DNA from 3 places in the Paeniglutamicibacter sp. GQ140 genome. Region 1 is predicted to be linked to each of the others. Evidence: riboswitches for the same ligand, from Rfam matches in the RefSeq annotation. Region 1 holds a riboswitch; each other region holds the start of a gene.
The links. Region 1 has a riboswitch for glycine ahead of gcvP (aminomethyl-transferring glycine dehydrogenase). Riboswitches for the same ligand answer to the same signal wherever they lie in the genome.

Region 1 (3,273 bases):
ACATGGTGGCAACCACCGGCACGCCGTCGCGCGTGGAGTAGGTGCCCGAGGCATCGCCCGGCAGGAACGGGATCAGGTGCTCGGCAACGCCGATCGGGCCCACGCCCGGTCCGCCGCCGCCGTGCGGGATGCAGAAGGTCTTGTGCAGGTTCAGGTGCGAGACGTCGCCGCCGAACTGGCCCGGCTGGGCCAGGCCCACCAGGGCGTTCATGTTGGCGCCGTCGATGTAGACCTGGCCGCCGGCCGCGTGGACCTTGTCGCAGACCTCGCGCACGTCGGCGTCGTAGACGCCGTGCGTGGACGGGTAGGTGATCATGATGGCGGCAAGGGTGTCCTTGTTGGCCTCGATCTTGGCATCAAGGTCGGCCGCGTCGATGGATCCGTCGGCGGCGGTCTTGACCACGACGACCTTCATGCCTGCAAGCACGGCGGAGGCGGCATTGGTGCCGTGCGCCGAGGCCGGGATCAGGCAGACGGTGCGCGCGTCCTCGCCGTTGGAGCGGTGGTAGGCGCTGATCGCGAGCAGGCCCGCGTATTCGCCCTGCGAACCGGCGTTGGGCTGGATGGAGACGCCAGCGTAGCCCGTGATGGTGGTCAGCCGGCCCTCGAGGTCGGTGATCAGTTCGCGCCAGCCCTCGGTCTGGTGTTCCGGGGCGAACGGGTGGATGGAGGCGAATTCCGGCCAGGAGATGGATTCCATCTCGGCGGTGGAGTTCAGCTTCATGGTGCACGAGCCCAGCGGGATCATGGTGCGGTCCAGGGCCAGGTCGCGGTCCGAGAGGCGGCGCAGGTAGCGCAGCATCTGGGTCTCGGACTTGATGGTGTTGAAGATCGGGTGCGTCAGGTAGTCGCTGGTGCGCTGCACGGCGGCAGGCAGCTCGAAGCCCTCGGCGGCGAAGGACTCGCCCTCGATGCCGAAGACACCGGCGATGGCTGCCACGTGGGCGGCGGTGGTGGTCTCATCGGTGGAGATGCCCACGGTGGTGGAGTTGACGCGGCGCAGGTTGATGCCCGCGTCCTCGGCCTTGGAGATGACGGCGTCGGCGTTCTCGACGGTCACCTGGACGGTGTCGAAGAACGACTCGGCGGCAAGGCCCAGTCCGGAGCCGGAGAGCGCCGTGGCGATGGCGCGGGCGTGGTTGTGGGCACGCTGGGCGATGCGCTTGAGGCCCGCCGGTCCGTGGTAGACGGCGTACATCGAGGCGGTGATGGCCAGCAGCGCCTGGGCGGTGCAGATGTTGGAGGTGGCCTTCTCGCGGCGGATGTGCTGCTCGCGGGTCTGCAGTGCCAGGCGGTAGGCCGGGGTCCCGGCGTTGTCCTTGGACACGCCGACCAGGCGGCCGGGCAGCGAACGCTCCAGGCCGCTGCGCACTGCCATGTAGGCCGCGTGCGGGCCGCCGAAGAACAGCGGGACGCCAAAGCGCTGGGTGTTGCCCACGGCGATGTCCGCGCCCTGGTCGCCCGGGGCGGCGATCATGGTCAGCGCCAGGATGTCGGCGGCGACGGTGACCATCGCGCCGCGTTCCTTGGCGGCTGCAATGATGCCGGAGTGGTCGATGACGGCGCCGTTGTTGCCCGGCTGCTGCAGCACGATGCCGGAGATGTCGCCATCGGGCAGGCCAGCGGTCAGGTCCACGATCTCGACCTCGAAGCCCAGCGCGTCGGCGCGACCCTGGACCACGGCCACGGTCTGCGGGAAGAGGTTGGCATCGAGCACGGTCTTCGCGGTGGCCTTGGCCTTGTTGGCTCGGCGCATCAGCAGCACGGCCTCGGCGACGGCGGAGGCCTCGTCAAGCATGGAGGCGTTGGCGATCGGCAGTGCGGTCAGGTCCATGACCATGGTCTGGAAGTTCAGCAGCGCCTCGAGGCGGCCCTGGGAGATCTCGGGCTGGTACGGCGTGTACGCGGTGTACCAGGCCGGGTCCTCGAGCACGTTGCGCAGGATCACCGGCGGCGTGTAGGTGTCGGAGAAACCCTGGCCAATCATCTGGGTCTTCATCACGTTCTTGTTCGCCAGCACGCGCAGGTCCGCCAGGACCTCGGCTTCGGTGCGCGCAGCGGGAAGCTCCAGCGGTTCGGACTGGCGGATGTCGGCCGGAACGGCCGTATCGACGAGTTCGTCGAGGGAGGAATAGCCAAGCTGGGCAAGCATGGTGTCAATGTCGCTGCCCTGGGGGCCAATATGGCGGGCGACGAACTCAGCGGACGGGGTCACGGTCATGGGGAACTCCATTGGGTCATCGGCGTGTAGACACACCGAACGAGCTGCAAGTTCCTCCCCGACCCTGTTGCTTTGACCTGAGAGTTTCCGCGACGCACCGCCCCTTTGGAGGGCGGGGAACGCTTGCACCTTCGGTGAGCAGCACCGCCGAACGGCGTTGTTGCTACTTTCCAGAGTTGCCTCTTCGCGGCGGTACGGGGGCCTGAGAGTTTCCCGGGGAGGAATTGCTCCTACGGCGCCCGACCAACTTACGTTGAACGGGACTCTCCCGCCGCATGTCAGTGGCTGTGCCCCCTGCGAGGCACGTCTCCCATCCTACCGGCGATGCGTGAGGCAGACAACACAGACCCGCCCGGGGCAGGCGAAGCCGTCTTTTTCGCGTCACGGGCCGTCCCGGAGGGTCGAACTTGCACCCCGCGCCCGTCCATTCAGTCCTCTTCGCCGAGCCAGGAACTGCAATCAGGCATGGCCTCGAAGCGCGGCCCCACGTCAACCCGATAGGGCAGCCCCCAGCGATTGCGGTATTCAACGCGCATCGCCCGCACCGAGGATTCGCTTCCCGGGTCCACCGGCACCAGCGCCAGGACCACCGCCTCGTCGGGGCCGCTCCCGAGACGAGCGGGCAGCTCGACGCGCTCGAACCAGGCCGCGGCCTCGAGTGAGCCGTCGTCGACGACGGGATACCCCAGCGCGCCGATGCCGCGGGTCGCACCCTGCACGCCTGCACCGACCAGCTCATAGTTCACCGGGTCGACGAGCCTGACCGATCTCACGTCCAAGGACCACCCAGGCTTCACGACGATATATGGCGTGGTGTAGACGCCCAGGGAGGCGTCAGGAATGCCGGTGCTGTGGCAAACCCCGTTTCCCACCCCATGCTCAGCCACGGGATCCAGCAGGCGGTATCCGCTCCAGCCGGCCGCGGCAATCAGCACCGCGGCAATTGCCCCGAAGGCCAGGCCCCGAGGCAACCTGTCCCGATGGGCAAGGATTGTCGAACCCGACTCCCTCATGACGCCATGCCTTCCCGCATCCGGAGCCCTACCGGGGGT
Region 2 (3,273 bases), on a different contig from region 1:
GGGCTGTTGGTCCTGGTGCTCATGACGTATGTGGCCGTCGAATTCTTCGTGGTCGGACAGGCGAAGAAATTCGAGCGGCCCTCGATGATCTTCCACTACTACTGCGGCAAGCACCTGGGGACGTTCTTCGACTTCTTCTCCATCCTGTTCGTCTTCCTGAGCTTCACGGTGATGGTCGCCGGAGCCGGCGCCGTCTTCGAGGAGCACTATGGGCTCTCGCGCTACGCCGGCGGCATCGGACTGGCGGTGGTCGTCGGCATCAGCGTCTGGTTCGGGCTCAAGTCGCTGGTCGATGTCATCGGCAAGATCGGCCCGCTGATCGTCGTGGTCGCGATCGCACTGGGGCTGTTGGGGATCCTCCGCAACCCGGGCGGGGTCGCCGAGGGCAATGCCCTGCTGGCCGGGATGGAGCTGACGCAGGCCTCCACGAACTGGTTCATGGCGGGCCTGTCCTACGTCGGTTTCTGCATGCTGTGGCTCGCTGCCTTCCTGACCGCGCTCGGCAAGACCGCCCGCAGCCGCAGGGAAGCGTCCTCCGGGGCGCTGGCGGGATCGATCGCCTTCTCGGTTGCCTGCATCGTCGTCGGGCTCGGCCTCCTCGCCAACATCGCCGAGGTTGGCGGGACCGAGATCCCGATGCTGGTGCTGGCCAGCGACGTAAGTCCGGTGCTTGCCGCAGGGATCTCCGTGATGATCCTTGCGGGCATCTACACGACAGCGGTGCCACTGCTGTGGACAGTCTCCTCGCGTTTCTTCGCCGACAAGACGCCGCGCTTCAAGTACCTGACCATCGCCCTGGCCGTCATCGGCACCGTGATCGGCCTCGTCTTGCCCTTTTCCCAAATGGTCAACATCGTCTACGTGGTCAACGGTTACGTGGGAATCCTGTTGCTGGTCCTGATGCTGGTCAAGACCGGAACGCGCCTGGTGCGGCGCCAGCCGCTGTGACCCGGCACGGTCGTCCGCTGCGTTAAACGGCGCCGGTCCGCGCCCTTGGCCTATCGCGGCCGTCTCGCGTCGGTTAGGCTGGCCGCGCGGGCCGGCGCGAGTGCCGGCCATGCGATCGAGGAGGAAGCATGAACGGCGTTGACTGGGAATCGGTTCCCGTGGCCGATCCGCCACCCGGTGCCGTCGAGGTGCCCCGCAGCGGCTTCGGATTCCTCGCCGTCGCCGGCATCCTGGAACTCGGCGTGCCCGACGCCGTCTACCGCCTTCCGCGCGAGGCGGGGCCGGCGATTCAAGCGGAATCCGGCGAGAACTCCAGGCAGATCGCCGCGTGCCTGTCCGATGCGGGGATCCCCGGCCCCGCTGATCCGCTGGCCCACTGCTGGTTCATTGTCCCGCCGCCATCCATGCCCACCGAGGGATTCTGGGACGCGCTGGACGAAGCCGAGCCATTGCGCCAGGCGAAGCCAGGCCCGGTGGGGCGCCGCAACGGCCTGCATGCGGCGCTGCAGGTTTTGTACTCCAACAGCTGATCGGCCGCCACTGGCGCCCCGCGGATGCCACCCGACCGCCGGGCGTGCCCCTTTTAGGGGTGCGCGACATTTTTTCGGGACGCCGCGACACAAAAGTCTTGTGAGTTGCACCACACGCGCGTGCGACGTAAGTTATGACTGCAATCACAAACATCGCCGTTGACGCGTGGCGGGAGAGTCCCGTTCACACCATGGACGGGCGCCGTAGGAGCAATTCCTCCCCAGGAAACTCTCAGGCACCCGTACCGCCACGAAGAGGCGAATCTGGAAAGAAGCACGGTTACGTTCGTGCTCACCGAAGGAGCAAGTCCCGACCCCTTGCGGGCCGGGATGGAAACTCTCAGGTACGTCAACAGATTGGGGAGGATCCAAGAACAGTGCGGCCTGTGCCGCGCTCGATTCGGGAGTTCCTCCATGACGCCAACCACCCACGCCACTGCCCGGTCGCCCTTCGGCGCGCCCGCCGGCCTGTCCCGTGAATCCGCGCAGCGGAATCACCGGCTTGCCGTGCGCCGCGCCGAATGGCCCTCCTGTAAGTGCGCCGGCTTGGGAATGGTTGCCTCGGAGAACACCGTGAAGGCCCCACTCCAGGGCCTCGCCACCGTCGGCGACATCCGTTAGGGAGTCGTCAATGGCACGCCACCGAAGCACCGGCACCAATCTGGAAGGCAACAGCATGAGCAAGAACAGTTCCGCGCCCCACCTCGAACGTGGGCTCTCCAACCGCCACATCCAACTGATCGCGATCGGCGGGGCCATCGGCACCGGCCTGTTCATGGGCTCCGGAAAGACCATTGCGGTGGCCGGGCCGTCTGTCATCTTCGTGTACATGATCATCGGCTTCATGCTTTTCTTCGTGATGCGCGCGATGGGCGAATTGCTGCTGAGCAACACCAACTAAAAGAACTTCTCCGACTTCGCCGGGGACATCCTGGGCCCGTGGGCCGCATTCTTCACCGGCTGGACCTACTGGTTCTGCTGGGTGGTCACCGGCATCGCCGACGTCGTGGCGATCTCCCACTATGTGGCGTTCTGGTGGAAGGACCTGCCGCTGTGGATCCCCGCCGTGGCCTGCATCCTGCTGCTCGTGGCGCTCAACTTGCCGAGCGTTAAGAACTTCGGCGAAACCGAGTTCTGGTTCGCCCTGGTCAAGATCGTCGCCATCGGCGCACTGATCGTCGTCGGCCTGGTCATGATCATCACCGGATTCGAAAACAACGGCGCCACCGCCTCCTTCGCGAACCTCTGGAGCGACGGCGGGATGTTCCCGACCGGCTTCATGGGCTTCGTCGCCGGCTTCCAGATCGCCGTGTTCGCATTCGTCGGCATCGAGCTGGTGGGCACCACCGCCGCCGAGACCAAGGACCCGGAGAAGACCCTGCCCAAGGCGATCAACTCCATCCCGGTCCGCATCCTCTTCTTCTACGTCGGTGCCCTGGTCATCCTCATGGCGGTGCAGCCGTGGAAGCTGTTCAGCGCCGCGGAATCCCCCTTCGTGGGCATGTTCGCCATGGCCGGCCTGGCCGGTGCGGCAGGCGTGATCAACTTCGTGGTGCTCACCTCCGCGACCTCCAGCGCGAATTCAGGGATCTACTCGACCTCCCGCATGATGCACGGGCTGGCCGAGGAAGGCGACGCCCCCAAGGGTTTCGCGAAGCTCTCCCGCACCAAGGTCCCACGCAACGCGCTGCTGTTCTCCTGCATGTTCCTGCTCGCCGGCGTGGCGCTGCTTTACGCAGAGGGCGGCGTGGCCGAGGCGTTCACCCTGGTCACGACCATCTCGGCCCTGTGCTTC
Region 3 (3,273 bases), on a different contig from region 1:
GCGATTACTGCCGAGCGCGGGGCCTTCTGGCTCACGATGGCCTGGACAACCACCGCGCCCATGACGGTCGGCAGGATGTAGAACTGAACTGTTTGGATGATGTCGACCGGGATCACGCTGACCAGCCACGTGCCCAGCAGGCCCACAAAGATGAACAGCGAGGCCAGGTGGACCGTGGCCGCGCCGCAAATGGCGGCGACCGAGGCCAGCTCGCCCTTGCGGGTGCCGGGCTTCACCCCGATGGTCGACTGGGCAATCATGGCCGCCGGCAGCAGCTTGTTGGAGATGTTGCCGATCATGAACGCCTGGTACATGGAGGAGGCGCCAAGGATCGGGAAGTAGGTCAACGGCTCGACAATCCAGATGACGCCGAAGACCGCGGCCAGGGCGGCGAAGGCCGTGATGATGCCGGAGAGTTCGATGTCGAGGCCGGCGAAGAAGACCAGGTAGGCAGGGGCGGCCAGGGAAAAGAACAGGCCAATGATCATGGTGATCCGGCCCCAGCGGGAAGTGGTCTTGTCAAAGGCGCCGAGCGCCTGGTGGATTTCTGTTGCATTGCTCATGATGTGCTCCTGGAAATCTTGGCGGCGGCTAGAGGCGGGTGGCGGCGTAGGTGATGGCCAAGGCCAGGATGATGGCAATGCCCAGCGCCCATTCCTTGATCCACGGCTTGTTGACCCGTTTGGCGACCACCATCAGGATGGTCATGATCGCGGCCGAGGAGACGAAGGCAACCACATGGAGCCACGACTTGGGCAGTTCGCCGATGCCCAGCACCATGAATGCGGCAACCATGGCAGCACCCGGGACGACCAGCATGATGGCCGGGTTGACCTTGCGCAACGCGGAATCGCCGCGCTTGAGCAACGGGGTGAGGATGAGGGTGGCGATCATCCACATGGCACCGCCGAGGCTCATGGCGGCCAAGGCCAGGCCGAAGACCGCCTGCGTGTATGTCGGGCCGCCGAGTTCCGCGCCCGCGGTTTTGGCGGCAATGGCGGCGGCGGCGGTTTCATAGGACACCGAACCGATCAGTCCGATGCGCACCAAGACAGCGGGGGTGCCGAAAATCGTCAGCAGTGCGACGGCGACAAGGACCACGGCAAGCGAGGGACCCAAAGCGGAAATGGCTCCGGCGCGGAAGCTTGTCTTCAGCTCGGCCTGGGACATCCCGATGTGAGGTGCGGCGACCCTGGCTGCCTTCATGTAGATGACGGACTGGACGATGATGACCAGGAATACACCGATGGCGCACGCCCAGAGGACCGGCGAATTGGCGAGGGCGAGGATGTCCGTGGAGTTGCTGTCCGCAACGGCGGGCAATATGGCAGGTATTTGCATGGGGGAGTTCTACCGTTCATCGAAGGGTTCAGTGCGGTGGGAGCGGGCCTCTGTTGTTGCCAGGTGCCACCGTGCCCGCTCTGTCCTGAACCTGAAAGTGAAACCGGTGCCCCATGGCACCGGCGTGCTTCGTCGGTGAACCACCTGTCCCGGCGGCTGCTCTCCAGAGTTTCCTCACGCGGCTGTTCTTGGTACCTGAGAGATTGCGGGTGCTTGCCCCTTCGGTGCCCGAGTGGTGTCCGGGACTCTCCAGCCGCGCGTGATCGGAAGACTATTCAGTTGTCGGCGGCTACTTGTCCGCTGGAAGCCAACAATACTTGACGTGGGTCACAGCGGCACTCTTTATTTCAGCCGACCGAACGGTCATGAATTTCTTTTTCCGATCCGGCAAGGAATGGCCTAGGGAGCGAGGGTGATTCCAGGTCGAAGTGAGGCTTTACAGCCACTTGGTTATTGTCTGTATTCCCATCCCTCCGTGCCAGTGGATAGCCTTGGGAAAACGGCAGGACTGCGCCCTTGGACCGAGCTGTTGGGCAGCGGGTGCCCGCTCCCGCTGCTGCCGCCCATCATCACGCCACACAGGAGTCCCGGAGGTTTCATCCATGTCAGCAAACAAGGACACCGTCAGGAAGTACATCGACGGATTCAACAAGTCGGACCACGCCCAGATCCTTTCCTGCCTTACCGAGGACATCGAATGGACGGTCTTCGGCCACTTTCGGCTCAGCGGCAAGGAAGCCTACAACGAGACGATCGAAAGCCCGGACTTCACTGGACCGCCGGTGCTGGACATCGTGCGCCTGGTCGAGGAAGACGACGTGGTGATGGCCGAACTGTCCGGCGAGGCACGCCGCGCCGACGGCGAGACCATGCGCATGAGCATGGCAGAGGTCTTCGTGATGCGCGATGCGTTGATCACCGAACGCCGTGCCTTCGTCATCGAGCTGACCGAGAACGACTACAAATAGGTGACGACGATTGACCTGCGCCTCGCGTAACGGGCCGCCGCTGCGCATCTGGGATAGGTTCTTAGGAGGGAAGCGGCACCCTTGATCGGGTTGCCCGGCGAGCAACGGGGACGGACAACTGGATGAGACTGCGTGAATACGTCGGTGCGGCACTGGACATCGTTTCGGGTGCACTGACTCCATTCATCGCCGACCACCTTGCCCGACAGAACCAAACCGCCGGCTGGACCGGTCTGCTGGACCGGCTCGAGAATGCACTGGGTGCCGAACAGCCCAGCATCCCCGCGGCATTGCCCGCGCAGTTGGGCAGGCTGATGACACCTCCCGGAGCAGCGGGGCACGTGATCACACTTTCGGCCGGGCAAGGGCAGCTGGCCGCCGGGCTGCGCGAAGTGGCCAACGACTGGGAATTGGGTGCCGGCTTTAATGCCGCTGCCGTCCAGCGGAGCCTGGCGACCTGTGCCCAATTCCTCCGGGCCCTGGACCTGGAACATCCGGCACGGCGCGTGGACGAGCTGGCCCTGGCCGCCGCGGATCACCTCGATGACCCGGAGGCCATGGAGGAACCCGCCTTCGATGCGGCGCCGGCGGGGAACGGTGGACGCGTCCGGATCGACATCGCGCACGGTCCTTCCATTAACTACGCCTCGGCCCACACCCATGCCCGCATCCTTGAACGCGTAGTACTCGAGAACCCCGGCCGGGAACCACGGTCGATACTGGTGACGGCCGTGGTGATGGCAGGCAACCTTCCGGTCTCCGCGGTGGCCGAGAGCCGCCTGGAATTGCCGCCCGGCGTCACGACCCTGCACGACCTGGATGTCGTGCTGGACCCGGCGGCCTTCGCCTCGATCGATACCCGCCGCCCGGGCAGGCTCATTGTCAGGGTGGCCGAGAACGGAAAACTTGTCGCCGAGGATTCGGGCGCGATCGAGCTGCTTCCGGCCGGTTACTGGCCGGGTGC

Region 2: it holds a riboswitch for glycine, as region 1 does, so the genes downstream of both, AC6CHY_RS10615 (hypothetical protein) here and gcvP (aminomethyl-transferring glycine dehydrogenase) in region 1, are expected to answer to the same signal.
Region 3: it holds a riboswitch for glycine, as region 1 does, so the genes downstream of both, AC6CHY_RS01975 (DUF5058 family protein) here and gcvP (aminomethyl-transferring glycine dehydrogenase) in region 1, are expected to answer to the same signal.

What each region holds. Positions count from the first base shown of each region.
Region 1 is NZ_JCAXDW010000011.1:68,782-72,054, reverse strand. Features, by position in the region: gene gcvP (aminomethyl-transferring glycine dehydrogenase) at 1-2,221, opposite strand, end outside; glycine riboswitch at 2,402-2,502, opposite strand; gene AC6CHY_RS15075 (hypothetical protein) at 2,650-3,234, opposite strand.
Region 2 is NZ_JCAXDW010000006.1:135,754-139,026, forward strand. Features, by position in the region: gene AC6CHY_RS10605 (YkvI family membrane protein) at 1-948, shown strand, start outside; gene AC6CHY_RS10610 (DUF5956 family protein) at 1,077-1,478, shown strand; glycine riboswitch at 1,639-1,736, shown strand; gene AC6CHY_RS10615 (hypothetical protein) at 1,893-2,099, shown strand; partial or broken gene cycA (D-serine/D-alanine/glycine transporter) at 2,155-3,273, shown strand, end outside.
Region 3 is NZ_JCAXDW010000001.1:427,778-431,050, reverse strand. Features, by position in the region: gene AC6CHY_RS01980 (hypothetical protein) at 1-563, opposite strand, end outside; gene AC6CHY_RS01975 (DUF5058 family protein) at 592-1,341, opposite strand; glycine riboswitch at 1,514-1,604, opposite strand; gene AC6CHY_RS01970 (nuclear transport factor 2 family protein) at 1,944-2,309, shown strand; gene AC6CHY_RS01965 (hypothetical protein) at 2,432-3,273, shown strand, end outside.